DNA from 4 places in the Streptomyces sp. NPDC026377 genome. Region 3 is predicted to be linked to each of the others. Evidence: riboswitches for the same ligand, from Rfam matches in the RefSeq annotation. Region 3 holds a riboswitch; each other region holds the start of a gene.
What was found. Region 3 has a riboswitch for cobalamin ahead of ACZ4MU_RS30185 (prenyltransferase/squalene oxidase repeat-containing protein). Riboswitches for the same ligand answer to the same signal wherever they lie in the genome.
Positions count from the first base shown of each region.

Region 1: linked by a shared signal. The riboswitch ahead of ACZ4MU_RS05560 (ribonucleoside-diphosphate reductase subunit alpha) and the one ahead of ACZ4MU_RS30185 (prenyltransferase/squalene oxidase repeat-containing protein) in region 3 are both predicted to bind cobalamin.
Region 2: linked by a shared signal. The riboswitch ahead of nicT (Nickel transporter NicT) and the one ahead of ACZ4MU_RS30185 (prenyltransferase/squalene oxidase repeat-containing protein) in region 3 are both predicted to bind cobalamin.
Region 4: linked by a shared signal. The riboswitch ahead of ACZ4MU_RS10420 (cobalamin biosynthesis protein) and the one ahead of ACZ4MU_RS30185 (prenyltransferase/squalene oxidase repeat-containing protein) in region 3 are both predicted to bind cobalamin.

Region 1 is NZ_JBVHPV010000002.1:321,135-328,045, reverse strand. Features, by position in the region: gene ACZ4MU_RS05560 (ribonucleoside-diphosphate reductase subunit alpha) at 1-2,286, opposite strand, end outside; cobalamin riboswitch at 2,416-2,539, opposite strand; gene mctP (monocarboxylate uptake permease MctP) at 2,778-4,385, opposite strand; gene ACZ4MU_RS05550 (DUF3311 domain-containing protein) at 4,406-4,660, opposite strand; gene ACZ4MU_RS05545 (GntR family transcriptional regulator) at 4,863-5,627, opposite strand; gene ACZ4MU_RS05540 (extracellular solute-binding protein) at 5,911-6,911, shown strand, end outside.
Region 2 is NZ_JBVHPV010000017.1:9,620-16,530, reverse strand. Features, by position in the region: gene ACZ4MU_RS28275 (NAD(P)H-binding protein) at 1-234, shown strand, start outside; gene nicT (Nickel transporter NicT) at 227-1,504, opposite strand; cobalamin riboswitch at 1,503-1,709, opposite strand; gene ACZ4MU_RS28265 (peptidoglycan-binding domain-containing protein) at 1,864-2,211, opposite strand; gene ACZ4MU_RS28260 (alpha/beta hydrolase) at 2,463-3,575, opposite strand; gene ACZ4MU_RS28255 (LysR family transcriptional regulator) at 4,033-4,926, shown strand; gene ACZ4MU_RS28250 (LPXTG cell wall anchor domain-containing protein) at 5,050-5,529, shown strand; gene ACZ4MU_RS28245 (RNA polymerase sigma factor) at 5,582-6,229, shown strand; gene ACZ4MU_RS28240 (hypothetical protein) at 6,241-6,756, shown strand; gene ACZ4MU_RS28235 (MarR family transcriptional regulator) at 6,902-6,911, shown strand, end outside.
Region 3 is NZ_JBVHPV010000019.1:118,495-125,405, forward strand. Features, by position in the region: gene ACZ4MU_RS30175 (cytochrome P450) at 1-254, opposite strand, end outside; gene ACZ4MU_RS30180 (steroid 3-ketoacyl-CoA thiolase) at 524-1,693, shown strand; cobalamin riboswitch at 1,915-2,036, shown strand; gene ACZ4MU_RS30185 (prenyltransferase/squalene oxidase repeat-containing protein) at 2,147-3,382, shown strand; gene ACZ4MU_RS30190 (SCO2322 family protein) at 3,379-4,056, shown strand; gene ACZ4MU_RS30195 (energy-coupling factor transporter transmembrane component T family protein) at 4,195-5,367, shown strand; gene ACZ4MU_RS30200 (ABC transporter ATP-binding protein) at 5,364-6,911, shown strand, end outside.
Region 4 is NZ_JBVHPV010000004.1:8,254-15,164, forward strand. Features, by position in the region: gene ACZ4MU_RS10400 (alpha/beta hydrolase) at 1-725, opposite strand, end outside; gene ACZ4MU_RS10405 (class II aldolase/adducin family protein) at 801-1,460, opposite strand; gene ACZ4MU_RS10410 (inorganic phosphate transporter) at 1,681-2,940, shown strand; gene ACZ4MU_RS10415 (hypothetical protein) at 2,969-3,193, shown strand; cobalamin riboswitch at 3,300-3,497, shown strand; gene ACZ4MU_RS10420 (cobalamin biosynthesis protein) at 3,554-4,483, shown strand; gene ACZ4MU_RS10425 (cobyric acid synthase) at 4,480-5,988, shown strand; gene cobN (cobaltochelatase subunit CobN) at 5,985-6,911, shown strand, end outside.

The sequences.
Region 1 (6,911 bases), on a different contig from region 3:
GGCCTGCGCGGCGCGGGCGATGCGCGTGGCCGGGCGCGAGCGCAGGTAGTACGTCGTCTTCAGCCCCTGCTTCCAGGCGTACGCGTACATCGACGACAGCTTGCCGATGGTGGGCGTCTCCAGGAACAGGTTCAGCGACTGCGACTGGTCCAGGAACGGGGTGCGGGCCGCGGCCATGTCGATCAGGCCGCGCTGCGGGATCTCCCACGCCGTGCGGTAGAGCGCGCGCACGTCGGCGGGGATCCAGCTGAAGTCCTGGACCGAGCCGCTCGCCTCGCGCAGCGCCTCGCGGGACTGCGCGTCCCACACGCCGAGCCTCTTCAGGTCCTCCACCAGGTAGGCGTTGACCTGGAGGAACTCACCCGAGAGCGTCTCGCGCTTGAAGAGGTTGGAGACCTGCGGCTCGATGCACTCGTACACACCGGCGATGGAGGCGATGGTCGCGGTCGGGGCGATCGCGAGGAGCAGCGAGTTGCGCATGCCCACCGCGGCGATCCGCTCGCGCAGCGCCGCCCAGCGCTCCGGCCAGTTCAGCTCGACGTCGTAGTGGTCCGGGTGCAGCACACCGCGCGCCGTACGGGTCTTCTCCCAGGCGGGCAGCGGGCCCGACCGCTCGGCCAGGTCGCAGGACGCCTCGTACGCCGTGAGCATGATGCGCTCGGCGAGCTTCGTCGACAGGGCCTTCGCCTCGGGGGAGTCGAAGGGCAGGCGCAGCTTGAAGAAGACGTCCTGCAGGCCCATCGCGCCCAGGCCCACCGGACGCCACTTGGCGTTGGAGCGGCCGGCCTGCTCGGTCGGGTAGAAGTTGATGTCGACGACCCGGTCGAGGAAGGTCACGGCGGTGCGGACGGCCCCGTCCAGCCGCTCCCAGTCGATCTCGCCGGAGGCCAGCACGAAGGCGCCGAGGTTGACCGAGCCGAGGTTGCAGACGGCCGTCTCGCCGTCGTCGGTGACCTCCAGGATCTCGGTGCAGAGGTTCGAGGAGTGGACCGTGTGGCCGGGCTCCGCCGTCTGGTTGGCGGTCCGGTTGGAGGCGTCCTTGAAGGTCATCCAGCCGTTGCCGGTCTGCGCCAGGGTGCGCATCATCCGGCCGTACAGGTCCCGCGCCGGGATCGTCTTCTGGGCCAGACCCGCGGCCTCGGCCCTGCGGTAGGCGGCGTCGAACTCCTCGCCCCACAGGTCGACCAGCTCGGGCACGTCGGCGGGGGAGAACAGCGACCAGGTGCCGTCCGCGTCCACCCGGCGCATGAACTCGTCCGGGATCCAGTGCGCCAGGTTCAGGTTGTGCGTGCGCCGGGCGTCCTCGCCGGTGTTGTCGCGCAGCTCCAGGAACTCCTCGATGTCGGAGTGCCAGGTCTCCAGGTAGACCGCCGCCGCGCCCTTGCGCCGCCCGCCCTGGTTGACCGCCGCCACCGAGGCGTCCAGCGTCTTCAGGAACGGCACGATGCCGTTGGAGTGGCCGTTGGTGCCCCGGATGAGCGAGCCGCGCGAACGGATGCGGGAGTACGAGAGGCCGATGCCGCCCGCGTGCTTGGACAGGCGCGCCACCTGGTGGTAGCGGTCGTAGATCGAGTCCAGCTCGTCCAGCGGGGAGTCCAGCAGATAGCAGCTGGACATCTGCGGGTGGCGGGTGCCGGAGTTGAAGAGGGTGGGGGAGGACGGCAGGTAGTCGAGCCGGCTCATCAGCCCGTACAGCGAGGCGACCTCGTCCAGCGCGCGCACCGAGTCGTTCTCGGCCAGACCGGCCGCGACCCGGAGCATGAAGTGCTGGGGGGTCTCGATGACCTGGCGGGTGATCGGGTGCCGCAGCAGATAGCGCGAGTAGAGCGTGCGCAGGCCGAAGTAGCCGAAGCGGTCGTCGGCGCCGTCCGCGAGGGAGGTCGCGACCAGCGCGTCGAGGCGGGCCGCGTGCAGCCGCACGAAGTCGGCGGTGCGGTCCGCGATCAGCCCCTCGCGGTGGCCGACCTCGACGGAGTCGGAGAACGAGACCGAGCCCTGACCCGCGGCCTCCTCGGCGATCGTGAGCGTCAGCAGCCGGGCGGCGAGGCGGGAGTACGCCGGGTCCTCGGAGATCAGACCAGCGGCGGCCTCGGTGGCGAGCCCACGCAGCTCCGCCTCGTCCGAGCGCGCGTTGCGGCCGCGCAGCGCGGCGGCGGCGACACGGCCGGGGTCGGTGTCCGGCAGGTCGGCGGTGAGGTCGGTCAGGGTCCGCAGCAGGGCGGTCCCGGGGGCATCGGCCGACTCCTCGGCGATCGCTGAAGCGGGATCCGCAGGGGCGATGGTCACGTGGGGGCACTCCTCGCTCGGCACGGGGCCTCGGGGAGCGTGCGGGCACGCGGACACACCCCTTCGGGGGTACGCCGCGTCCACTTGCCCATTCCGCGAGGCCCTGGACGTCTGGCACCCGGGCCGGACGGCCAGGGTGCGCTGTCGGCAGGTCCTCGGACTGACCAAGTACGCAAATGCGTACCAGTACACCGTTGCGGGACAGTTCCGGATTTGCACCGGATTCCCCTGCGGCGACAGCGAGCATGAGCATACATCTTGTGCCGGGCTGTCGTGGTGCCCCCACATGTTGTGTCGCATCCGTACCGGAGTGTGTGTGCTGGGTAGTTGCTTCACCGCGGGCCGGCCGGGGCCTGTCGCGCGGTTCCCCGCGCCCCTGAGGGGAGCTGCGGATGCCGTAGGCCGGAACCGCGAGGCGGTCGTGGGCATTCCCCGGAGCCACGAAAACGGGCCGCCGGGTTTCCCCGGCGGCCCGTCCAACGTCGTTCGGCTCAGTGCGTCGAGCCCGCCGTCGCCGGGGGCAGTTCGACCTCCACGCCCGGGTCGCCCGCGTCCGCCGTGTAGTCCCGCGGGGACGTCTCGTCGACCCCGTCGGGGGCCTTCACGGCCCGCAGGACGAGCGTGAGAACCACCGTCACCGCCACGTTCAGGACGAAGGCGGTGAGGCCGATGTAGCCGATCTCACCGATGGCGGGGATCTCCTTGGAGCTGCCGCCGAAGTGCTTCTGGGTGGGGGAGGCGACCCCGTACGCGGCGAGCGTGCCGTACACCATGCCGGCGGCCCAGCCCGCGAGCAGCGCCCAGCGGTGGAACCAGCGCGTGAACAGTCCGCCCACCAGCGCGGGGAAGGTCTGGAGGATCCAGATGCCGCCGAGCAGCTGGAAGTTGATCGCGACCGTCTTGTCCATGGTCAGGACGAAGACCAGCGCGCCCACCTTCACCAGGAGCGAGACGATCTTGGAGACCTGCGCCTCCTGCTTCGGCGTGGCGTCCGGCTTGATGAAGTCCCGGTAGATGTTGCGGGTGAACAGGTTCGCGGCCGCGATCGACATGATCGCCGCGGGGACGAGGGCGCCGATGCCGATGGCCGCGAACGCCACGCCCGCGAACCAGTCCGGGAACATGTCCTCGAAGAGCTGCGGGATGGCCAGCTGGCCGTTCTTGACCTTGACCCCGGCGGCGATCGCCATGAAGCCGAGCAGCGCGAGCAGCCCCAGCATCAGCGAGTAGAGCGGCAGGATCGTGGTGTTGCGGCGGATCACCTCGCGGCTGCGGGAGGAGAGGGTCGCCGTGATGGAGTGCGGGTACATGAAGAGCGCCAGCGCCGAGCCGAGGGCCAGCGTGGCGTAGGTCCACTGGCCCGCGTCGCCGGGGACCAGCGCGCCCGTGGGCTTGCCGGCCGCGTTGGGCGTCTCGAACTTGTGCCGGGCCGCCGCGAAGATGTCGTCGAAGCCGCCGAGCTTGACCGGGATGTAGATGATCGCCACCAGGATGACGATGTAGATCAGCGTGTCCTTCACGAACGCGATCAGCGCGGGGGCGCGCAGACCCGAGGAGTAGGTGTACGCGGCGAGCACCGCGAACGCGATCAGCAGCGGCAGGTCCTTGACGAACCAGTTGCCGGAACCGCCGACGCCCATCACGTCGAGCACCGCCTGGATGCCGACGAGCTGGAGCGCGATGTAGGGCATCGTGGCGAGGATGCCGGTGACCGCGACCGCGAGCGAGAGGCTCTTGGAGCCGAACCGGCCGCGGACGAAGTCCGAGGTCGTCACATAGCCGTGCTTGTGCGAGACCGACCACAGCCGCGGCAGGAAGGTGAAGATGAGCGGATAGACCAGGATCGTGTACGGCACCGCGAAGAACCCGGCCGCGCCCGCCGCGTACACCGCCGCCGGGACCGCGACGAAGGTGTACGCCGTGTAGAGGTCGCCGCCGAGCAGGAACCAGGTGACCCAGGTGCCGAAGGAGCGGCCGCCCAGGCCCCATTCGTCGAGGCTGTGCTCGTTCTCGGCGCGGCGCCAGCGGGCGGCCATGAAGCCGAGGACCGTGACGGCGAGGAAGAAGAAGATGAAGACGCCGAGCGCGACGCCGTTCACCCCGTCGCCTGCTGCGAGAGTCACTTGCCCTCACCCGCCTTGCGGCCCTGCTGGTCGCGCTGCCACAGCTTGTACGCGAGCATCGTGAGCGCGGTGGAGATGACCACCCACAGCATCTGGTACCAGTAGAAGAAGGGGATCCCGGCGAGTGCCGGGTCGGCCTTCGCGTACGAACCGACCCACAGCATCGCCACGAAGGGCGCGATCAGGCAGAGCGCGATGACCACGCGCACCGGCGTGATCACCGCTCTCGGCGTTTGCGTTGTTTCCGGCATGGTGGCTTTCGTCCCCTCGCAGTGCTCACCTGTTGCAATGCGCACGAAATCTAGGGGACGGAATCCCGCCATGGAAGACCTGTACCGGATACCGGACGTCAGCCGGTGAGGAGGGTCGGTCCGTGGGCCGCTTGAGGCGGGCCACGCTGTGTTGTCCCGGGGGTAACCCCCGGACCCCCAGCCGGTCGCGGGCCGGGCCGCCTCAGTCCGTCGGGCGCTTCAGTCGCGCGACGAACTTGTAGCGGTCGCCGCGGTAGACCGAGCGCACCCACTCCACCGGCTCGCCGTCGCCGTCCAGGGAGTGCCGGGAGAGCATCAGCATCGGCAGGCCCACGTCCGTGCCGAGCAGTCCGGCCTCGCGCGGGGTGGCCAGCGACGTCTCGATGGTCTCCTCGGCCTCGGCGAGCCGCACTCCGTACACCTCGTTGAGGGCGGTGTAGAGAGAGGTGTACTTGACGAGCGAGCGGCGCAGCGCGGGGAAGCGCTTGGCCGACAGGTGGGTGGTCTCGATCGCCATCGGCTCGCCGCTCGCCAGGCGCAGCCGCTCGATGCGCAGCACCCTGCCGCCCGCGGCGATGTCGAGCAGCCCGGCGAGCGTGTCGTCGGCCGTCACATAGCCGATGTCCAGGAGCTGCGAGGTGGGCTCCAGGCCCTGGGCGCGCATGTCCTCGGTGTAGGAGGTCAGTTGCAGGGCCTGGGAGACCTTGGGCTTGGCGACGAAGGTGCCCTTGCCCTGGATGCGCTCCAGGCGCCCCTCGACCACCAGCTCCTGGAGGGCCTGGCGCACGGTGGTGCGGGAGGTGTCGAACTCGGCGGCCAGCGTGCGCTCGGGCGGCACCGGGGTCCCCGGCGGCAGGGTCTCCGTCATGTCGAGCAGATGCCGCTTGAGGCGGTAGTACTTGGGCACGCGAGCGGTCCGGGCGCCGGGGCCCGCCTCTGTCTCCGTACCGCTCCCGTCGGTGGCCATGGCCCGCCTTCCCGAGTGCTGCGCTGCTGCCGTCACCGGCTCCTCCGTCTGTCGCGGCTCACATGGTGGCACGGACCGGTCACGGGTCGTCGCCCTCCCTCAGGTGTCGGTCCGATAACGGACGCGACAGCCCTTCTTATACACCCTTGACACCCCTAAAGGTCTAGGCCAAGCTCCGGGTACTGGTCTAAACCATTAAAGACCAGGTCCCAGCCCCACAGGCAGTACACGTCGTATGTCTTCGCGGTGGGCGGGGGGTTGCAGCATCCCTGAGGAGGGTGGCGTGAAGCGCAAGCTCATCGCGGCGATCGGCGTCGCGGGCATGTTGGTCAGCATCGCGGCGTGTGGCTCCGACGACAAGAAGGACGGGGCCGAGGGCGGGGACGCCAAGCAGCTGACGGTCTGGCTGACGGTCGACGCGCAGAAGAACTGGCCGGACCTGGTCAAGGCCGCCGACGACGCGATCGTCGCCAAGCACCCGGGCCTGAAGATCAACCACGAGTACTACGGCTGGCCGGACAAGAACGCCAAGCTCGACGCGGTGCTCGCCACCGACAAGGCCCCCGACGTGGTCGAGATGGGCAACACCGAGATGCTCGCCTACTCGGTCAAGGGCGCCTTCGCGGAGATCGACCCGTCGAAGTTCGACAACTCCTCCGCCTGGCTCGACGGCCTCAAGGCGTCGGTCACCTACGACGGCAAGACCTACGGCGTCCCCTACTACGCCGGTGGCCGCACGGCGACCTGGCGCAAGGACGTCGCCGCCGAGGCCGGCGTCACCGCCACCCCGAAGACGTACACCGAGCTGACCGCCGACCTGGACAAGATCCAGGCGAAGAAGGGCGACAAGTTCAGCGCCTGGTACCAGCCGACCCGCGACTGGTACGCGGCCATGTCGTACGTGTACGACGCCGGCGGCTCCATCGCCAAGGAGGACGGCGGGAAGTTCAAGGGGAACCTGTCCTCGCCGGAGTCCCTCAAGGGGCTGAACGAGTACAAGAACATCCTCGGCAAGTACATGCACGGCGACAAGACCAAGGACGAGGCCGACCGGCCGATCGTCTACGGCCAGGGCAAGTCCGCGCTCGTCTTCAGCCCCGCGTGGGAGGGCGCCAACGCCGCGCTGCCCGAGAACGACAAGGTCGGCAAGCTCGCCGACAAGCTGGAGTCGTTCGTGATGCCCGGCCCGTCCGGCAAGGCCATGCCGGTCTTCCTCGGCGGCTCCGACCTCGCCGTCCCGGTCAAGTCCAAGGCGCAGGCGCTCGCCGCCGAGTGGATCAACGC
Region 2 (6,911 bases), on a different contig from region 3:
ACGATCGGCGACGCGCTGGGAGCGCCGGTGCGGTTCGTCGAGCAGAGCCGGGCCGAGGCGAGGGAGACGCTGCTGCGATTCATGCCGGAGCCGGTTGTCGAGGGCACGCTCGGCATCCTCGGCGAGCCCACGCCCGGGGAGCGGCGCGTCAGCCGGGACGGGGAACGGCTCCTGGGCCGGGCCCCGCGTTCGTTCGCCGACTGGGCGGCGGAGAACGCCCCGGCCTTCAGCTGACGGCGTCCGGGGCGGGCGCGGGCGCGGCACCGTCCCGGGGCGCGGGGATGGCCGCGTCGTCCCCGTCGCGGGGGCCGGGCGCGACATCGTGGCCGGGGCCGGACGCGGCCTGGTCGCGGACGGCACCGGGCCGGGTCCGGCCCGGCGCTTCGGTGGCCGCGGCGGTGCGCACCGCCCACCGCTGCTCGACCCTGGCGAACCGCCAGTACGCCAGCGCCGCCGCCCACACCGCGACGAAGAGGCCGACGATGATGAACCCGACGTTGTCCAGGTCGAGGCCCGCGACCCACCCGGTGACGGCGTCCCGCAGATCCAGCTTCTCGTGCAGCACGCCCACCAACTCGATCGTGCCGATCAGGAAGGCCACCGCGATGGAAAGACCGGTGATGGTGAGGTTGTAGAACACCTTGCGCACCGGGTTGGAGAACGCCCACTGGTAGGCGAAGTTCATGAAGGTTCCGTCGATGGTGTCGAACAGGCTCATCCCCGCCGCGAAGAGCAGCGGCAGACACAGCACCGCGTACCAGGGCAGCCCGGCGGCGGCGCCCGAGCCCGCCATCACCATCAGGGTGACCTCGGTGGCGGTGTCGAAGCCGAGGCCGAAGAGGAAGCCCAGCGGGTACATCTGGCCGGGCCGGGTGATCGACTTGGTGAAGCGCCCCAGGAGGCGGTTCATGAACCCCCGGGAGTCCAGGTGCTGTTCCAGCTCCGCCTCGTCGTACGTCCCGGCGCGCATGGCCCGGAACACCCGCAGGATGCCGACGAGGGCCAGCAGGTTGAGTGCGGCGATGAGGTAGAGGAACGATCCGGAGACGGTCGTTCCGACCAGGCCGAGGGTCTGGTGGGTGGGTGAATCGTCGTTCATCAGGGTGCCCGCGAGCTGGGCGCCTCCGGCGACCAGCGCCGCCATGACGACCACGACGCTGGAGTGCCCGAGGGCGAACCAGAAGCCGACCGAAACCGGGCGCTTGCCGTCGGCCATCAGCTTGCGGGTGGTGTTGTCGATCGCGGCGATGTGGTCGGCGTCGAAGGCGTGCCGCATCCCCAGGGTGTACGCGGTGACGCCGAGTCCGAGGCCGAACGTCTTCGAGCCGACCTCGTAGTGCTCGGGCACCACGAGCAGGAAGAGGATGCCGAACGCGACGACGTGCAGGGCGGCGATCACCGCCAGCAGCCATGCGGTACGTACGGTGTCCTCACGTCGCCAGTGGAATGTGGCGGCAGGGGTGGGCAGGGTCATTCGTTCACGCTCCAGCACCTCGTGGATCATTACGCGAGATGCCGTGGCCGGTCTCCTGGCTTCCGGGTGTCGCACCGTCCCCGCCTTCCCAGCGACCTCACGGCCACCAGTGGCACAACGGGACGGGCTACCCGAAGCCGTTCATGGCCTGAACGACATGGGGCCCGATCACAGTGGCGAGGGCCGCTCCGGTCTTGCACCGGTCTTCCCGAACACCACGGCTCGCCAACCGTAGGTGCGACCCGCCCCACCTGCAAGTCTGGCTGCGGGCGCGGGTATTGCAGATCACATTCCGGGCAGGACGTCGGGGCACCCGGCCGGGTTGCGAGCGGCACCCGTGGTGTCGGCCGCGGCCCCCGGCCGGGGGCCGTCGGCGCTCCACCCGCCTCTCAGACGCAGGAGTGGTCGAGCAGACCGGCCCAGGTGCGGGGGCCGACCAGGCCGTCCACATCATGGCCGCGGTAGCCGCAGACGTACTGGAAGGACTTGACCGACTTGGTGGTCCCGCTGCCGAAGATGCCGTCGACGCGGGTGCGGAAACCCTGGTCGGTGAGCCGCTGTTGCAGGAACCTCACACAGGTTCCGGTGTCGCCCTGCGAAAGGAACGGCCTGCTCTGCGCGCAGCCGGCGGCGCTCGACGCGGCCGGGGCGGCCGCCTCGGCGGGGGCGAGCATGCCCGCCCCGCCCAGCACTCCCGCGCTGACCAGCGCGACGACAAGGATCCGTACCTGTTTCATGGGGCCTCCCGTTGGCAGGGCGACGACGTGTGGCGTGCACACGTGTCGCCGGGCTGCGACGGCGGACCGGTGCGCCGCCGCCGGAAGGGCCACGCTAGGGAGAGGGGTGGCCGCGAGGCGTCGCACAGGGGGTGGAGATATCTCCTGCAACCAGAGCGGTAGGCGGCCCGGCCCTCCACCCGGTGCGGCAGCCGAGCCGCGCCTGCCGGTCGGAAGGTCGCACGGTCCGGCCCCGTGCTTCTCCCTCCGCCTCAGGACGCCGGTGTGGGCCCCTCGATCTGTTCGCTGATCCACTGCATGCTGCTCGCGTCCATCCCCTTCACATACGTCACCGCGTTGTGCCGTCCGCCCCGGATGACTTCGAGGTGGGTATGGATGGGGCCCTTGTTTCCGTAGGTGGCGATGTACTTGTTCACCTTGGGGATGACGGACGACTCCTTCGTGCCGTACTGGAAGGCGAGGTACACGTCCGGTCCCCTGGCCGCGATCAGCCGCTTGGAGAGCACCTCGGGGTTGTTCTCCGCCTTCTCCTTGGGGTGGCCGTTCCACAACGGGGAGTCCGGGACGATGTCGGGGCCGGAGGCGATGACGGCCTTGAACTTGTCGGGGTGCTTGAGGACGGCCTTGAGGCCGGCGAAGCCGCCGGAGGAGGAGCCCATGAAGGCCCAGCCGTCGCGCGACTTGATCGTGCGGAAGTTCTGCCGCATGAGGTCGGGCACGTCCTCGGTCAGCCAGGTGCCCATCCTGGGCTGGCCGGGGATGTCACTGCCGTCCCAGTAGAGACCGCCGTCGTCCGGCTTGGGGTTCAGCACCGGCATGGCCAGCAGGAACGGTTTGCCCTTGCCCTCGTCGGCCCACTTGGAGATGGACGACTCCAGCTTGAGGTTGTTGTCCATCCAGTAGTTGTTGGGGAAACCGGGCCCGCCGGGGAGGGCGATCAGGACGGGGAAACCGCTCTTCTCGTACTTGGGGTCGTCGTACTGCTTCGGCGCCCAGACCCACACCTTGCCCGTGAAGCCCGACTTCTTGCCGGTGATCTTCACGACGCCGACGTGCGTGCCGTCACCGAGCGTGCTGGAGATCTTGAAGTCGGCGGCGGGCCCGGTCGGCATCAGGGTCTTGGAGTCCACGGGCTTCTGCGGCGCGGCGCCGGGTTTGCTGTCGATCTTGCCGTACGAGATGGGATCGCCCTTGTCGGTGAAGGGGGGTATCTCGAAGTAGCTCATGACCGGCCACGCGATCGCCCCCACCAACCCCACGCAGACCACCACGAGAAGCCATCGCCGGGCCTTGGAGGCGCGGCGGTGGCCCCGGGACTCGTACGTCTCGGCCCCGTCCCTGGTCCTGGTGGTCGCGTGCGACATCGATGACTCCGGCTTGCTGCGGCCCCTCGGGGCACGACGGTCGTGTTCCGCCTCCGGGGATGGACAAAACAGATGCAAGGGTTCCAAATTTGCCAAACTGTGATCAACGTTTGACGGGGAGCGGACCGACACGGACAGTAACGGAACACCGGATCGCCACGCCCGACGCGCCCAGGCGGAGCAGATCCGCGAGCGGCTGGGCTGACCACTGGGGTTGGCGGCGCGGGGCGGGAAACGGCCCCGGAATACGGAACCCGCACTGACGACTCGTCAGGTCACCGGAGCAACAGATCCGCGACCGGGGTCGGCACCCTCCGTGGGGGTCCGCCGTCCGGGTCCGGATCCCGGACGGCGCCCACGGACGGGTTGCCGCCCCGGACCAAATCCTCGCGGGCCCAGGAACCCCAGTCAATCCTCTGGTTTTCTTTCGAACGCCCAAGGAATACCTTGGGGTTTTATGACTCTCGATGATCTCCGCGTCTTCGTCGCCGCCTGCGAGACCGGCAATCTGAGCGCTGTGGCGCGCGATCTGTCCCGTACGCAGTCGGCGGTGAGCCAGCACGTCAAGCGGCTGGAGGCCGAGCTCGGCCTGCCCCTCCTGGAGCGGCGCCCCCGCGGGGTCGCCCCCACCCAGGCGGGGCGGATCCTCCAGCAGGCCGCCGCGCAGGGCATCGGCCACATAGAGCTGGCTCTGCGTCAGCTCCGCCAGCTCGGAGAAGGCGTCGGCGGCACCGTGCGGATCGCCACCGGGGCCACCACCGTCCGCCACTTCATGTCCGACGCGGTGGTGCGCTTCCGGGGCGCGCACCCCCACGTCGGCCTGGAGTTCCGTACCGAGAACTCCAGCCGCGCCTGCGTCGACGCGCTCGCGGCGGGGGACTCCGATCTCGCCTGGATCACCATCGGCCCGCCCGTACGGGGCATCGAGCAGCGGCCGGTCATCGAGCTGCCCTGGGTCCTCGCCGTCCACGCGGACGACCCGCTCGCGGACAGGAGCAGTGTCGAACCGGCCGACCTGGCCGCGATCCGCCACATCCAGCTGCCCGCCGACTCCCGGTCCCGGCACCACCTCGACCGGCAACTGACCGGTCTGGACGTCAGCCTGGCCTCGACCACCAGCGTGGCGGACTGGGACACCGCGATCCTGCTGGCCGAGCTGGGGCTCGGCCACGCCGTGGTGCCGGCGCTGCCCGGGTGGACCGCCTCGGCCCCGGGCGCCGTGCGTTTCGTACCGCTGCCGGCGCTCCCGCCGCTGGCCGCGGGCTGGGCGGTGCGCCAGTGGGACGCGCTGGGGCCGCTCGCCCAGGAGTTCGCTGGCACCGTCGTGGACACGCTCACGGGCACGGGGTGACGGGGGGCACCGAACGGGTGCGAAAACTTTCTCCGGTTCGTCGGCAACCCCGGCCCGCGCCGCACGTCGTCAGGGGTGAAGGGCGTCGTCCGACGCCCTTCGGCCGACCTGGAGACGTACTACGTGAACACCACGAAGCACCAAAGCCGCACCTACGCGCGCGGGGCCGCCACCGCCGGACTGCTGGCCGCGCTCGCGCTGCCCGCTCTGGCCGGTACGGCCCACGCCGACGGCGGCACGCAGCCGCGCCACCTGGCCGGCAGCGGCCCCGCCCCGGCGTCCGCCGAACCGACCCTGGCGCCGTCCACCGCGCCCCAGCGCCCCGCACCCGCCAAGCCTTCCGTTTCCCCCGGCGGGCAGCCCTCCGCCGCGCCCAGCACGCCCCCCGGCACACCGGAGCCCGCGGCGCCCCCGACGAAGGCCCCGGAGGAGGCTCGGCCCAGTGCCGAGCCCTCCACCGCACCCTCCTCGTCGACGCCCCAGGACGAGCTGGCCCATACTGGCTCGTCCAAGACCAACACGGTCCTGGGTGCCGGAGCGGGCGCGCTGATCGCCGCGGGCGCCGGGACCGTCTACGCCGTCCGGCGGCGGCAGAACCACTGAGGCGCAGGACGGCCCCGCCGTGCGGGGCCGCGCCGTTCCACCCGAGGAAGTGATGGAGTACACCGCCGTCCGGTATCCGGCGCCGCCGGGGCGTCTGGGCCCGCGCGCCTTTCTGCACTGGCTGCTGCGCCGGGACCGGCTGGCCACCGGCCCGGAGCGCCCCGCCGTCCTCGGCGGGTACGGCCCGCTCGGCGGGTACGGCCCGCCCGCCCCGCGGCCGACCGTCAGCGAGCTCTACCACGCGCACCGGCTGCGCATGGTGCACCTCGCGGTGATGCTCGTGGACGACCGGGCCACGGCCGAGGACGTGGTGCAGGACGCGTTCACCGCGCTGTACCGGCGCCACGGCGAGGAGATCGCCGAGGTCGACAACGCGCTCGCCTATCTCCGTACCGCCGTGGTCAACGCGGCCCGATCGGTGCTGCGCAGGCGGCGCACGGCGCGCGCGTACACCCCTCCGCACGAGGCCGACGCGCCCTCCGCCGAGGAGCGGGTCGTCCTCGACGAGGAGCACCGCGAAGTACTGGCCGCGCTGGGGCGGTTGAGCGCGCGGCGCCGTGAGGTGCTGGTGCTGCGGTACTGGGGCGAACTGACCGAGGCCGAGATCGCGCAGACGCTGCGGATCAGCCGCGGCTCGGTGAAGTCGCTGGCGAGCCGGGGCCTGGACGCCCTGGAGAAGATCTTGAAGGAGCGGTCGTGAGAGGAGTGGGGATGAGCGGCGGGGAGAGTCCCGAACGCCCCGTCGAGGCACGGCTGCGGCGCGCGCTCGCGGCCCGCGCGCAGACCGTGACGGTCCGCGATCTGCGTCCGGCCGATCCGCCGGGCCCGCATCTGCGCCGGACCCCGCTGCCCACGTGGTGGCCGCGCACGCCGGGTCTGCGCCGCCTCGCCCTGCCGCTGGCCGCGCTCGCCACCGCGGCGGCCGTGGCGTTCGGGTACCTGGCCGTGGAGCCGGGTGGAGCACCGGACCACCAACTGCCCGCGGCCACTCCGGGCCCGGTCTCCCCGCCGCCCTCGCCCCGGCCCTCCCGGGCGGAGTCCCCCCGGCCGGAGCCCTCCACGGCGCCGACGAAGGAGCGGCGGTCGGCCCGGCCCTCGGCCCCGGCCCCGGGCGGCACCGCCCCCCGGCCGAACACCGGCGCGTCCCCCCGGACGCCGCCGCAGAAACCGACCGGCCGCCCCTCGCTCCAGCCCTCCCGCGCGCCGTCGTCGCCAACGGCCCGCTGAAGCCACCCGGGCCGACCCGGCGGCCCACCGGCACTTCCGCACACGCACACCCACACGCACACCCACACGCACACGCACACGCAAGGGCCGTACGCCACCGGCACTGGCGACTCACTGAAACCACCCGCGCCCACCTGACGGCTCCTTGAGCGCCG
Region 3 (6,911 bases):
TCGTTGAAGCGGATGATCGCGGTGTTGGTGGTGGAGGAGAACAGCTCCGGGTGGGTGGAGACGTATTTGACGTCGGCGTGCCGGGTCACCACCCAGTAGCCGTCGTCGCCGAAGCCGGCGAGACCGTGGGGCTGCGAGCACCAGAAGACCGGGGCGGTCTGCCGCGCCTCGGCGAACTCCGGGTACGGGACGCGGTCCTGGAGCAGGTCGGGGTCGGTGAAGTCGAACCCCTCGGGAAGGTGGGGGCAGCGCATCGGCAGCTCCATCCGGTCGGCACGTTCGGACACGTTCCTGACGATCCATCAGATTTGCCTGAAAGGTAGTAACGGGTTCTACAAGTCGCAAGGGTGCGGGGGGTGTTCGTTCTCGCGCGGGAGCGCGCGCGGTACGTGCACAACCCTTGCGTACCGGGGGTAGCCCTCACCAGACTGCAAGCGGAACTAGAACGCGTACTAGTTCGGTCCGCAGCGGCTCCGGGAGGCCCTGCGGCCGGGCTTGGAGTCGTTGAGGAGAGGACGAGCTCATGGCCGCGGAACCCGTCATCGTCGAAGCCGTACGCACGCCGATCGGCAAGCGCGGAGGCGCTCTCGCCAATCTCCACCCCGCCTATCTGCTCGGCGAGACCTATCGGGAGCTGCTGGGGCGTACCAGGATTCCCGCGGACTGCGTGGAGCAGATCGTCGGCGGGACGGTCACCCACGCCGGCGAGCAGTCGATGAACCCGGCGCGCAACGCGTGGCTGGCGATGGGGCTTCCGTACGAGACGGCGGCGACCACCGTGGACTGCCAGTGCGGCTCGTCCCAGCAGGCGAGCCACATGGTTGCGAACATGATCGCGGCGGGGGTGGTGGATGTGGGGATCAGCTGCGGGGTGGAGGCGATGTCGCGGGTGCCGCTGGGGTCGGGGTCCAAGCACGGGCCGGGCAAGCCGTTCCCGGACGAGTGGAACGTGGACCTGCCCAACCAGTTCGAGGCGGCGGAGCGGATCGCGCGGCACCGGGGGCTGACGCGCGAGCGCGTCGACTCGCTCGGGCTGCTCTCGCAGGAGCGGGCGGGGGTGGCGTGGGCGGAGGAGCGGTTCAAGCGGGAGACGTTCGCGGTGCAGGTGCCGACGACGGAGGAGGAGCAGGCGGCCGGGCAGGGGATGTGGCGGCTGGTGGACCGGGACGAGGGGTTGCGGGACACCTCCATGGAGGCGCTGGCCCGGCTGAAGCCGGTGATGCCGACGGCGGTGCACACGGCCGGGAACTCCTCGCAGATCTCCGACGGGGCGGCGGCGATCATGTGGGCGTCGAAGCGGATGGCGCGGGCGCTGAAGCTGCGGCCCCGGGCGCGGATCGTGGCGCAGGCGGTGGTGGGGGCGGATCCGCACTTCCATCTGGACGGGCCGATCGATGCGACGCGGGCGGTGCTGGGGAAGGCGGGGATGTCGTTGCGGGACATCGACGTGGTCGAGATCAACGAGGCGTTCGCGTCCGTGGTGCTGTCGTGGGCGCAGGTGTTCGACCAGGATCTGGAGAAGGTGAATGTGAATGGGGGGGCTATTGCGCTGGGGCATCCGGTGGGGGCTACGGGGGCTCGGTTGTTGACTACTGCGCTGCACGAGTTGGAGCGGGGGGGTGGGGAGGTGGGGTTGGTGACTATGTGCGCGGGGGGTGCGTTGGCTACGGCGACGATCCTGCAACGCTTGTAGCGGGCCCCTCCCCGCCCCTTCCCCAAACCCTCCGGGGGTCCGGGCTCCGCCCGGGTCCGTTGCTCCCTGCGCCCCGGTGGGGGCTGGCCGCGCAGTTCCCCGCGCCCCTGAGCCCCGGGGCTTCGCCCGGGGCCCGCAGGCGAAGCGCCGGCCGAAAAGCGGTCGGCCGTCGGTCCGGCAGGGGGAGCCCCGGAGGGGGGGGGAGGGGGGCCGGTACAGTGAAGGGGTTGTTCATGACCGTATGGGGGGAAGCCGGTGCGAATCCGGCGCTGACCCGCAACCGTGAGCCGCCACCAGAACCCCGCGGCGAGCCGGACCACCCCGACGGACATGACCGGCTCAACGGCCACCGGCAAACCGTCGGTGACCGGCCCGTCGAGGTATACGGGACCGAAGCCGGCGTGCCCCCGCGCCCGCCCGCCCCGGCCCCCGCAGGAGAGGCACCGCCCAGCCATGACCGTACGCCGCTGCGCCGCAGCGATAGCCGCCCTCAGCGTCGTCCTCGGCGGCGCCGCCACCAGCACCGCTCCCGCCTTCGCCGACGGCACGACCCCGGGGCTGTACGGAACGAAGGACCCGGCGTACGACGGCGTCTGGCGGCAGTCGCTCGCCCTGCTCGCCCAGGGCACGGTCGGTGTGAAGCCCGCCGCCCAGGCGGTCACCTGGCTCACCGGGCAGCAGTGCGACACCGGCGGCTTCGCCTCCTACCGCGCCGACGCCGCCAAGCCCTGCGACGCCAAGACGGTCCTCGACACCAACGCCACCGCCGCCGCCGTCCAGGCCCTCGTCGCCCTCGGCGACCACACCGACGCCGTGAAGAAGGGCGTCTCCTGGCTGAAGACCGTCCAGAACGACGACGGCGGCTGGTCCTACAACCCCGGCGGCAAGAGCGACGCCAACTCCACCTCCGTCGTGATCGGCGCCCTCGCCGCCGCCGGTGAGAAGCCCGGCGACGCCAAGTCCGCCAAGGGCGGCAAGTCGCCGCTCGACGCGCTGCTCACCTTCGCGGTGCCGTGCGACGGCACGCCGGGCGCGGGCGCGTTCGCGTACCAGCCGGACCTGAAGACGGCCAAGCTGTACGCGAACGCCGACGCCAGCGCCGCCGCCGTGACCGCCGCGTACGGCAAGGGCCTCGCCGCGACCGCCGGTCAGGCCGACGCCAAGGGCACCGCCTGCGAGAAGCCGGCCACGCCCGAGCAGGCCGCGCACAACGGCGCCGCGTACCTGGCCAGGACCATGGCCAAGTCGGGCCACCTCAACTCCGCGATGCCGGGCGCCGAGAACCAGCCCGACTACGGCAACACCGCCGACGCCGTCGTCGCCCTCGCCGCCTCCGGCCAGGAGGCCCAGGCCAAGGCGTCCCTGAAGTGGCTGGAGAAGAACACCTCCGGCTGGGCCAAGGAGAACGGCCCCGCCGCCTACGCCCAGCTCGTCCTCGCCGCGAACGCCATCGGCGCCGACCCGAGGGAGTTCGGCGGCGCCGACCTGGTCGCCCAGCTGAACGCCACCGGCCCGGCCCCCGCGGGCACGTCCGCCGCCGAGACGGGCAAGGCGGCCAAGTCCGCCGACGCCGACAAGAAGGACGACTCCTCCGGGATGTCGGTGTGGTGGATCGTCGGCGTCTTCTTCGTCGCCAGCGTGGGCGTCGGCTTCCTGGTCAGCGCGCGCAAGAAGAACGCGCAGAAGTGACCTCGGTCCGCCGCAGCCGCCGGCCGGTCCCGGCCGGTTTCGCCGCCGCCTTCGTCTGCGCCCTCGCTCTCGCGCTGACGCTCGGCGCGGCGGCGGTGGCCGGGCCCGCCCGGGCCGCCGGGTACCGCTACTGGTCGTTCTGGGAGCGGCAGGGCACGACGTGGACGTACGCCACGCAGGGCCCGGCCACCGCGCACCCCTCGGACGGTGACGTCCAGGGCTTCCGCTTCGCGGTCAGCGCCGGCTCCAAGGACGCGGCGGCCCCGCGCTCGGCGGCGACGTTCGCCGAGGTGTGCGCGGCCACGCCCGCCGAGCCCGGCAGCAAGCGCGTCGCGTTCGCCCTGGACTTCGGCACCCCGCAGGACGCGCCCGGTGGCGAGACGCCCCCGGCGGCGCGGACGGCGTGCGCGCGGGTCCCCGAGAACGCGACGGCGGCGGACGCCCTGGCGGCGGTGGCCAAGCCGCTGCGCTACAACAGCGCGGCCCTGCTGTGCGCGATCGCGGGCTACCCGAGGACGGGCTGCGGCGAGCAGGTGTCGGGGATGACCACGCACAAGGCCGCACCGAAGACGTCCGACAGCGGCCCTTCGGTGGGCCTGCTGGCGGGCGGGGCGGCGGTCCTGGCGGTCGCCGCGGCCGCGCTGTGGCAGTCCCGCCGCCGCCACCGGAACTGACGGCGTACCCGACCGATGCCCACCGACGACGATCACCGCGAGCGGCCCACGCCGCCCTGCGGAAGGCCCCGCACGAATCCGGCCGGAGGCCCGGTGGCTGCCGCGGCCCCACAGCCGCAGGACGCGCCCGCCGGAGGCCTGGCGCCCCGGCGGCCCGTCGCCGAGCGGCGCCGCGTCCCGAGGCGCCCGGCCGCGCCCCGTGCCCCGTACGCCACCCGGGCCAACGCCCTGCACCCCGGGGCCTGGTGGCTCTGGGCGCTGGGGCTCGCCACCGCCGCCTCCCGCACCACCAACCCCCTCCTCCTCGCCCTCCTCGTCACCGTCGCCGGGTACGTCGTCGCGGCGCGGCGCACCGACGCCCCCTGGGCCCGCTCGTACACCGCCTTCGTCAAGCTCGGCCTCGCCGTCGTCGCCGTCCGGCTCGTCTTCAACATCGCCCTCGGCTCGCCGATTCCCGGCACCCACACCCTGCTCACGCTCCCCGAGGCCCCGCTCCCCGACTGGGCGAAGGGCATCCGCCTCGGCGGTCCCGTCACCGCCGAGGGCATGCTCTTCGCGCTCTACGACGGCGCCCGCCTCGCCGCCCTCCTCATCTGCGTCGGCGCCGCCAACGCCCTCGCCAACCCGGCCCGCCTGCTCAAGTCCCTCCCGGGCGCCCTGTACGAGGCGGGCGTGGCCGTGGTCGTGGCGATGACGTTCGCGCCGAACATGGTCGCCGACGTCGCCCGCCTGCGTACCGCCCGCCGACTGCGCGGCCGTCCCACCGGCGGGATCCGGGCGGTCCTCCAGATCGGACTGCCGGTCCTGGAGGGTGCCCTGGAGCGCTCGGTGGCCGTCGCCGCCTCGATGGACGCCCGCGGCTACGGCCGCACCGCGCACGTACCGGCCGCCGTCCGCCGCACCACCACCGTCCTCACCCTCGGCGGACTCCTGGGTGTCTGCGCCGGTACGTACGGGCTCCTCGCCGCCGAAGGCGCCCGCTACGGTCTGCCGGTGCTGCTCGCGGGCCTCGCCGCGGCGCTGGCGGGCCTGCGCCTGGGCGGCCGCCGCACGGTCCGTACCCGCTACCGCCCCGACCGCTGGGGCGCCCGCGCCTGGCTGGTGGCCGGTTCCGGCGCGGCGGTGGCGGCGGCCATGATCTGGGCGGGTACGTACGCACCGGACGCCCTGCACCCCGGCGTCGTCCCGCTCACCGCCCCCACGCTCCCGCTCCTGCCCGTCCTCGCCACCCTCCTCGGCCTGCTCCCGGCCTTCGTGACCCCCGCCCCGCACCCGGCCCCCGCCCCGCCCGACCGCCAGGAGTCCCGATGATCCGCTTCGACGAGGTGTCGGTCACGTACGAGGACCGCCCCGCCCCCACCGTCCGGGACGTCGACCTCACCGTCCCCGAGGGCGAGCTGGTCCTGCTGGTGGGTCCCTCCGGCGTCGGCAAGTCCACGCTCCTGGGGACGGTCTCCGGTCTCGTCCCGCACTTCACCGGCGGCACCCTGCGCGGCCGGGTCACCGTCGACGGCCGCGACACCCGTACGCACAGGCCGCGCGAACTCGCGGACGTGGTCGGCACGGTGGGCCAGGACCCGCTCGCCCACTTCGTCACCGACACGGTCGAGGACGAGCTGGCGTACGGCATGGAGTCGCTGGGCCTCGCCCCGCACGTGATGCGCCGCCGCGTCGAGGAGACCCTCGACCTGCTCGGCCTCGCGGACCTGCGCGACCGCCCGATCGCCACCCTCTCCGGCGGCCAGCAGCAGCGCGTGGCGATCGGCTCGGTCCTGACCCCGCACCCCAAGGTCCTCGTCCTGGACGAGCCGACGTCGGCGCTCGACCCGGCGGCGGCCGAGGAGGTCCTGTCCGTACTGCAACGCCTCGTCCACGACCTCGGCACGACGGTCCTGATGGCGGAGCACCGCCTGGAGCGCGTCGTGCAGTACGCGGACCGCGTGATCCTCCTCGCGTCGAGCGGCACGCCCCCGGTCCTGGGCACCCCCGCCGAAATCATGGCCACGTCCCCGGTCCACCCACCGGTGGTGGCCCTGGGCCGCCTCGCGGGCTGGACCCCGCTTCCCCTGTCGGTACGGGACGCGCGACGCAGGGCGCACGACTTGCGCGCGAGCCTGGCCGGGCGGGGGCAGGAGGCGCCGGGGGTGCCGACGGGGGACGGCCGGGCGGCCGAAAGCCGCGTACGCCCGCACGCCCCCCTGGAACCGACGGGCCTGCGCGCCGCCCTTGCCCGTCTGCGCCGGGGCACCCGCCCCGCCACGCCCCCGGCGACGGCGACCGCCGTGGTCAGTGGTTTGGGCGTACGCCGGGGCCGTATCGAGGCCCTGCGCCACGTGGACCTCGCCGTCCGGCCCGGCGAGACCGTCGCCCTCATGGGACGCAACGGCGCCGGCAAGTCCACCCTCCTCAGCACCCTCGTCGGCACGATCGAACCGACCACCGGCACCGCGACCGTCAACGGCCGCACCCCCCACCGCACACCCCCGCGCGACCTCATCCGCGAGGTCGGGCTCGTACCGCAGGAGCCCCGCGACCTGCTGTACGCGGACACGGTCGAGGCCGAGTGCGCGGCGGCCGACGCGGACGCGGGCGCCGCCCCCGGCACCTGCCGCGACCTGGTCACCGCCCTGCTCCCCGGCGTCCCCGACGACACCCACCCCCGCGACCTCTCCGAGGGTCAGCGCCTCGCGCTCGCCCTGGCGATCGTCCTGACGGGCCGCCCCCCGCTGCTGCTCCTGGACGAGCCGACCCGTGGACTGGACTACGCGGCGAAGGCCCGGCTCGCGGACGTCCTGCGCGACCTCGCCGCCGAGGGCCACGCGATCGTCCTGGCCACCCACGACGTGGAGCTCGCC
Region 4 (6,911 bases), on a different contig from region 3:
AGCAGCGCCATGGTGGCGCCGGTGGACCAGCCGTACAGGATGACGTGCCGGGCGCCGGAGCGTACGGCGTAGCGGATCGCGGCGTCGAGGTCGCGCCACTCCGAGTCGCCGAGGTGGCCGAGGCCGCCCGGGGGGCGGGGGGCGCCGGCGTCGCCCCGGTAGGCGAGGTCGAGCACCGGCAGCCGGTGGCGGTGCAGGAACCCCATGACGTTGAGCGGGTGCTCCCGGGTGGTGCCCAGACCGTGCACGGTGATCACCCAGGTGCTGCGGACGCCCGGCACCAGCCAGGCGGGCAGCACGCCGAGCTCCGCGGGGATCTCGACGTCCTCGTGGCGCAGACCCAGTGCCTCGGCCGGGGTGCCGTGGTGGACCTGCGGGGTGAGCCGGACGCGGTCACCCGGCTGCGGGCTGCCCCGGGTGACCCGCTCCAGGCGGCGCACCACGGTGTCCGCGGCGTGCGGCACGTCGACGACCTCGCCGATCACCGCGTGGACGCCGGGGCCCTCGATGCCGTAGAGACCGGGCCGCAGCGAGGCCAGGCAGCGGGTCAGGGTGATCCGTCCGGGCGCCGTGGCGTGCACGGTGAGCTCGGGGTCGGCGGGCAGCGGGCGGCCCGGCGGCGCCTTGAGGGCCGCGTCGCTCGCGTACCGTCCGGCGGCCACCGCTGCCGCGCCGACGCCGATGAGTGTGGTGACGGCCGCTGCCGTCGCTGTAGCCGGGCGCACGGTTCCAGTGTCGGCAGTAAGCGGCGCCACGGCCAGTGGGCGGGGCTCAGGGGGACACGTGTGGCGTACCGGACGTCAGCGCTGCCCGTACCCGCGGAACTGCTCGGCGGCCCGGCCGAGGTCGGCGGCGGAGAGCAGGGAAGGGGTGCGGCCGGGCACGGAGGAGGCGGTGAGCCAGAGCCGGCACATCCATTCCAGCTGAGCGGTGCGGTCGTATGCCTGGGAAAGGGTGGCTCCGTAGGTGACCGTGCCATGGTTCTGAAGGAGACAGCCGGTGCGGCCGTCGAGGGCGCTGAGCATGTTCCCGGCCAGCTCCTCGGTCCCGTACAGCGCGTAGGGCGCGACACGGACCGGGCCGCCGAGGGCCGCGGTCATGTAGTGGACCGGTGGGAGCTCGGTGACCAGGGTGGAGACGGCCGTGGCGTGGACGGCGTGGGTGTGGACGACGGCCCGGGCGCCGGTGTTCCGGTAGACGGCGAGGTGCATGGGGAGTTCGCTGGTGGGCCGCAGGGCGCCGGCGACCTGGCGGCCGGTGAGGTCGACGGCGACGGTGTCATCGGGGCCGAGGCGCTCGTACGGCACCCCGCTGGGGGTGACGAGCACCAGGTCCCCGACGCGCACGGAGACGTTGCCCGAGGTTCCGACCACCAGTCCCGCCTCGGCGGTGCGGCGTGCGGTCGCGGTCAGCTCGGCCCAGGCCTCGGCGGTCGCGGCGGAGTCGTTCGGCTCTCCCATGGCAGTGATCCTCGCAGGGTCCGGGCCGGGGGCGGAGGGGTGAGCGGAATCTCGCTCATGGGCTCTATGGCCGATATGTGCGCTTCATCCGTAACCGCCCGCCCCAAATCCCGGCCAAGAAGAGGATGGATACACCGTGCGGTCCGGCCCAGTTCACCTTCCGTTCATCCAGGTTGCTTACGTTCGTCGCGCCACTGACGTCGAACGATTGCCTGGGTAAATGGAACACATCACGCTGCTGCTCGCCATTGTGGTCGTGACAGCTCTAGTGTTCGATTTCACGAACGGTTTCCATGACACCGCCAACGCGATGGCCACGACCATCTCGACCGGCGCCCTGAAGCCCAAAGCCGCGGTCGCCATGTCGGCCGCGCTCAACCTGGTCGGCGCGTTCCTGTCGGTGGAGGTCGCCAAGACGATCTCCGGCGGCATCATCAACGAGAAGGGCCTCCGAACAGAGGTCATCTTCGCGGCGCTCGTCGGCGCCATCCTGTGGAACCTGGTGACCTGGCTGCTCGGGCTGCCGTCCAGCTCCTCCCACGCCCTGTTCGGCGGTCTGATCGGCGCGGCCGTGATGTCGGCCGGCTGGTCCTCCGTGAACGGCTCGACCGTCGTCACCAAGGTGCTGCTCCCCGCCGTCGCCGCCCCGATCGTCGCGGGCGTCGCCTCCATGCTGGCCACCCGGCTGACGTACCGGATCAACCGGAACGCCGACCCGGCGGCCGAGAAGGCCACCGCCAAGGGCTACCGGGCCGGACAGATCGCCTCCGCCGGTCTCGTCTCGCTCGCCCACGGCACCAACGACGCGCAGAAGACCATGGGCATCATCACCCTCGCCCTGGTCACCGGCGGCGTGCTGCACCCGGGCGCCAACCCCCCGCTGTGGGTCATCGTCTCGGCCGGCATGGCCATCGCCATGGGCACCTACCTCGGCGGCTGGCGCATCATCCGCACCATGGGCAAGGGCCTGACCGAGCTGGCTCCGCCGCAGGGCTTCGCCGCCCAGTCCGGTGCCGCGACCGTCATCCTGGCCTCCTCGCACATCGGCTTCTCGCTCTCCACCACCCAGGTCTGCTCCGGCTCCGTCATGGGCGCCGGCCTCGGCCGCAAGGGCGGAGTGGTCCGCTGGTCCACCGCGACCCGGATGTTCATCGCCTGGGGCCTGACCCTGCCCGCCGCGGGCCTGGTCGGCGCCGGCGCCGAGTTCTTCGCCGGACAGGGCACCTGGGGCATCGTCCTCGTGGCGGTCCTGCTGGTCGGGGGCTCCGGCTTCATCTGGAAGCTGTCGCGCCGCCAGCCGGTCGACCACAACGACGTCACCAACGCCCCGGCCGCCATCCCGGCCGAGCCCGCCGGTGTCGTCACCACCGCGATCGCCGCGGTCACCCCGCCGCCCACCGCCGCCGCCGTGACCGTCGACCTGACGGCCACCATCCCGGCGCCGTCCCCCGCCGACCCGGCCCGCCCGGCCGTCGTCTGACCCGGCCGCGCTCCCCGAAGGAATCGTCATGCACATCGACTGGGCAGCTCTCGGCACCGTCTTCGGTGTCAGCCTCATCGTCACCGTCGGCCTGGTGGGCCTGTTCACCGTCGGGATCGTCGGTCTCGCCAAGCAGCAGTCGGCGGCGGCCGGCAAGGGCAACATCGCCGTCGCCCGCACCACCGCCTACCTCTGCTTCGCGCTCTGCGCGGCAGCCGTCGCGTACGGCATCAACCTGATCGTCGCCAAGTAGGCCGACGAGCCGCGCCGCACCCTCCACAACCGCCCTCCGGCCCTGCCGGGGGGCGGTTTCCTGTGTGCCTGCGCACACTCTCCCGTCGCAGGTCAGCAGCGAGTTGACGGGCGTTCCCGGGCATGGTGGACTGCCCGAGCCATTTACGGCGGCAGAAGAGGAAGCCGGTGCGAATCCGGCGCGGTCCCGCCACTGTCATCGGGGAATGCATCCCCGTGAGCCAGGAACTCTCACCGCCGGTCGACGTCGTACCAGGGCGCGGACACCCTGAGTGAGGACATACCGCCATGCGCGCCTGCCTGTTGCCGGCACCCCCCGGACGTACCGGAGCTCCCCGCGGCGTTGCGGCGGGCTGACCCCATGCGTGCCGATCGCACTTTCGCGTACGGCGCCACCGCCGGTCTCCTCGGCGACCTCCTCCTCGGCGACCCCCGCCGCGGACACCCGGTCGCCGCGTTCGGCCGTGCCGCGGCGGCCGTGGAGCGCGCGCTGTGGCGCGACCACCGTGGCTGGGGCGCGCTGCACACAGCTGTGTGCGCCGGAGGCGCCGCGGGCGCCGCGCTGCTCGCCACCCGTGCCGTACGCCGTCGCCCCGCCGCCTCCGTCGCCCTGACCGCCGCCGCCACCTGGGCCGTGGTGGGCGGCACTTCGCTGGGCCGGGAGGCCCGCGCGATCGGCGCGGCCCTCGAAGCGGGCGACGTCGAGGCGGCCCGCGCGCGGCTGCCGCACCTGTGCGGGCGCGACCCGCAGTCCCTGGACTCGCCCGGCATCGCGCGCGCGGTCGTCGAGTCCGTCGCCGAGAACACCTCCGACGCCGTGGTGGGCGCGCTGGTGTGGGGGGCGCTCGCGGGCGTGCCGGGCCTGGTGGCGTTCCGCGCGGTCAACACCCTGGACGCGATGGTCGGCCACCGCTCGCCGCGCCATCTGCGGTACGGGTGGGCCTCGGCGCGCCTGGACGACGTGGCGGGCTGGCCGGGCGCCCGGCTCACCGCCGCGCTCGCGGCCGTGGCCTCAGGCGCGCCGCGCGCCGCCACGCGCGCGTGGCGCTCCGAAGCGGGCAGGCACCCGAGCCCCAACGCCGGGCCCGTGGAGGCCTCGTTCGCGGGGGCGCTGGGCGTACGGCTCGGCGGCACCCTCTCCTACGGCGGCCGCGTCGAGCACCGGCCGGTGCTGAACGGGGACGGCCGGGCGGTGGAAGTGGCGGACATCGAGCGGGCGGTGCGGCTGTCGCGCCGGGTGGGCTGGCTGGCGCTGGGCGTGGCGATCGCGGTGAGGAAGGTACGGACATGAGCGGCGGACTGCTGATCGCGGGCACCACGTCGGACGCCGGCAAGAGCGTCGTCACCGCCGGGATCTGCCGGTGGCTGGTGCGCCGGGGCGTGAAGGTCGCGCCCTTCAAGGGACAGAACATGTCCCTGAACTCCTTCGTCACCCGCGAGGGCGCGGAGATCGGGCGCGCGCAGGCGATGCAGGCGCAGGCGGCGCGCGTGGAGCCGTCCGCGCTGATGAACCCCGTGCTGCTCAAGCCGGGGAGCGACCGTTCGAGCCAGGTCGTGCTGATGGGCAGGCCGGTGGGCGAACTGAGCGCCCGCGGCTACCACGGCGGGCGCCAGGAGGCGCTTCTGGGCACGGTCGTGGACTGCCTGGAGCGCCTGCGGGGCACATATGACGCCGTGATCTGCGAGGGGGCGGGCAGCCCGGCCGAGATCAACCTGCGGCGCACCGACATCGTCAACATGGGTATCGCGCGCGCCGCGAAGCTGCCGGTGGTGGTGGTCGGCGACATCGACCGGGGCGGGGTGTTCGCCTCGTTCTTCGGGACCACGGCGCTGCTGAGCCGCGAGGACCAGGCGCTGGTCGCCGGGTACATCGTCAACAAGTTCCGCGGCGACGTCTCGCTGCTCGAACCCGGCATCGACATGCTGCGCGGCCTCACCGGGCGCCACACGTACGGGATCCTGCCGTTCGCGCACGGACTCGGCATCGACGAGGAGGACGGCCTTCGCGTCTCGCTGCGCGGCGCGGTGCGCGAGTCCGTGGTGGCGCCGCCGGTCGGCGAGGACGTGCTGCGGGTCGCGGTGTGCGCGGTGCCGCTGATGTCCAACTTCACGGATGTGGACGCGCTCGCCGCCGAACCGGGCGTGATCGTACGGTTCGTGGACCGGCCCGAGGAGCTGGCCGACGCGGATCTGGTCGTCGTGCCGGGAACCCGGGGCACGGTCCGGGCGTTGGAGTGGCTGAGGGAACGGGGGCTGGCGCGGGAGCTGGCGCGCAGGGCGGCCGAGGGGCGTCCGGTGCTGGGGATCTGCGGCGGGTTCCAGGTGCTCGGCGAGCACATCGAGGACGAGGTCGAGTCACGGACGGGCTCCGTGACGGGTCTTGGACTGCTGCCCGTGCGGGTGCGGTTCGCGGCCGAGAAGACACTTGCACGGCCGACCGGCGAGGCGCTGGGCGAGCCCGTGGAGGGATACGAGATCCACCACGGCGTCGCCGAAGTGCTGGGCGGGGAAGCCTTCTTGGACGGATGCCGGGTCGGTGCGGTCTGGGGGACGCACTGGCACGGGTCACTTGAGAGCGACGGATTCAGACGACGGTTTTTGGAGCTGGTCGCGAGCGCCACGGGACGGCGTTTCGTGCCCGCCCCGGACACGTCGTTCGGCGTGCTGCGCGAGGAGCAGCTGGACCGCCTCGGCGACCTCATCGAAGAACACGCGGACACGGACGCGCTGCTGCGGCTCATCGAGCAGGGCGCGCCCGCAGGACTTCCCTTCATCGCACCTGGAGCACCCGCATGAGCACTGTGCTGTTGTTGTCGACCGCCGACACGGATCTGCTGGCGGCCCGGGCCTCCGGGGCGCCCTTCCGGATCGGCAACCCGACCCGTATCGACGTGGCGGAGGAGCTGCCCGCGCTGATCGAGGGCGCGTCGGTGGCCGTCGTGCGCCTGCTGGGCGGCAAACGCGCCTGGGAGGACGGTCTGGCCGCGCTGAAGGCGTCCGGGATCCCCACGGTGCTGCTGGGCGGCGAGTCCGTGCCGGACGCGGAGCTGATGGCCGAGTCGTCGGCCCCCGCGGGCGTGGTCGCCGAGGCCCTGCGCTATCTGGTCGAGGGCGGCCCCGGCAACCTCGTGGAGCTGTCGCGCTTCCTCTCCGACACCGTGCTGCTCACCGGCGTCGGCTTCGCTGAGCCGCAGAAGATGCCGGAGTGGGGCGTGCACGGCACGCGCGCGTACGTGGAGGGCCGCCCCACGGTGGGCGTGCTCTTCTACCGCGCCCACCAGCTCTCGGGCAACACCTCCTTCGTCGACGTGCTCTGCGACCGCATCGAGGCCCAGGGCGCCAACGCGCTCGCGGTGTACGTGGGGTCGCTGCGCGGCGCGGACCCGGCGCTCTACGAGACGCTGGGCCGGGCGGACGCGCTGATCGCCACCGTCCTCGCGGCGGGCGGCACCACCGCCTCGCAGGCGAGCGCGGGCGGCGACGAGGAGGCGTGGGACATCGGCGCCCTGGCCGACCTGAACGTGCCGGTGCTGCAAGGGCTCTGCCTCACCTCGTCCAAGGCCGCCTGGGAGGCGTCGGACGCCGCCCTCTCCCCCATGGACGCGGCGATGCAGGTCGCCATCCCCGAGTTCGACGGCCGGCTGATCACCGTCCCGTTCTCCTTCAAGGAGCAGGGCCCCGACGAGGTTCCGGTCTATGTCGCCGACCCCGAGCGGGCC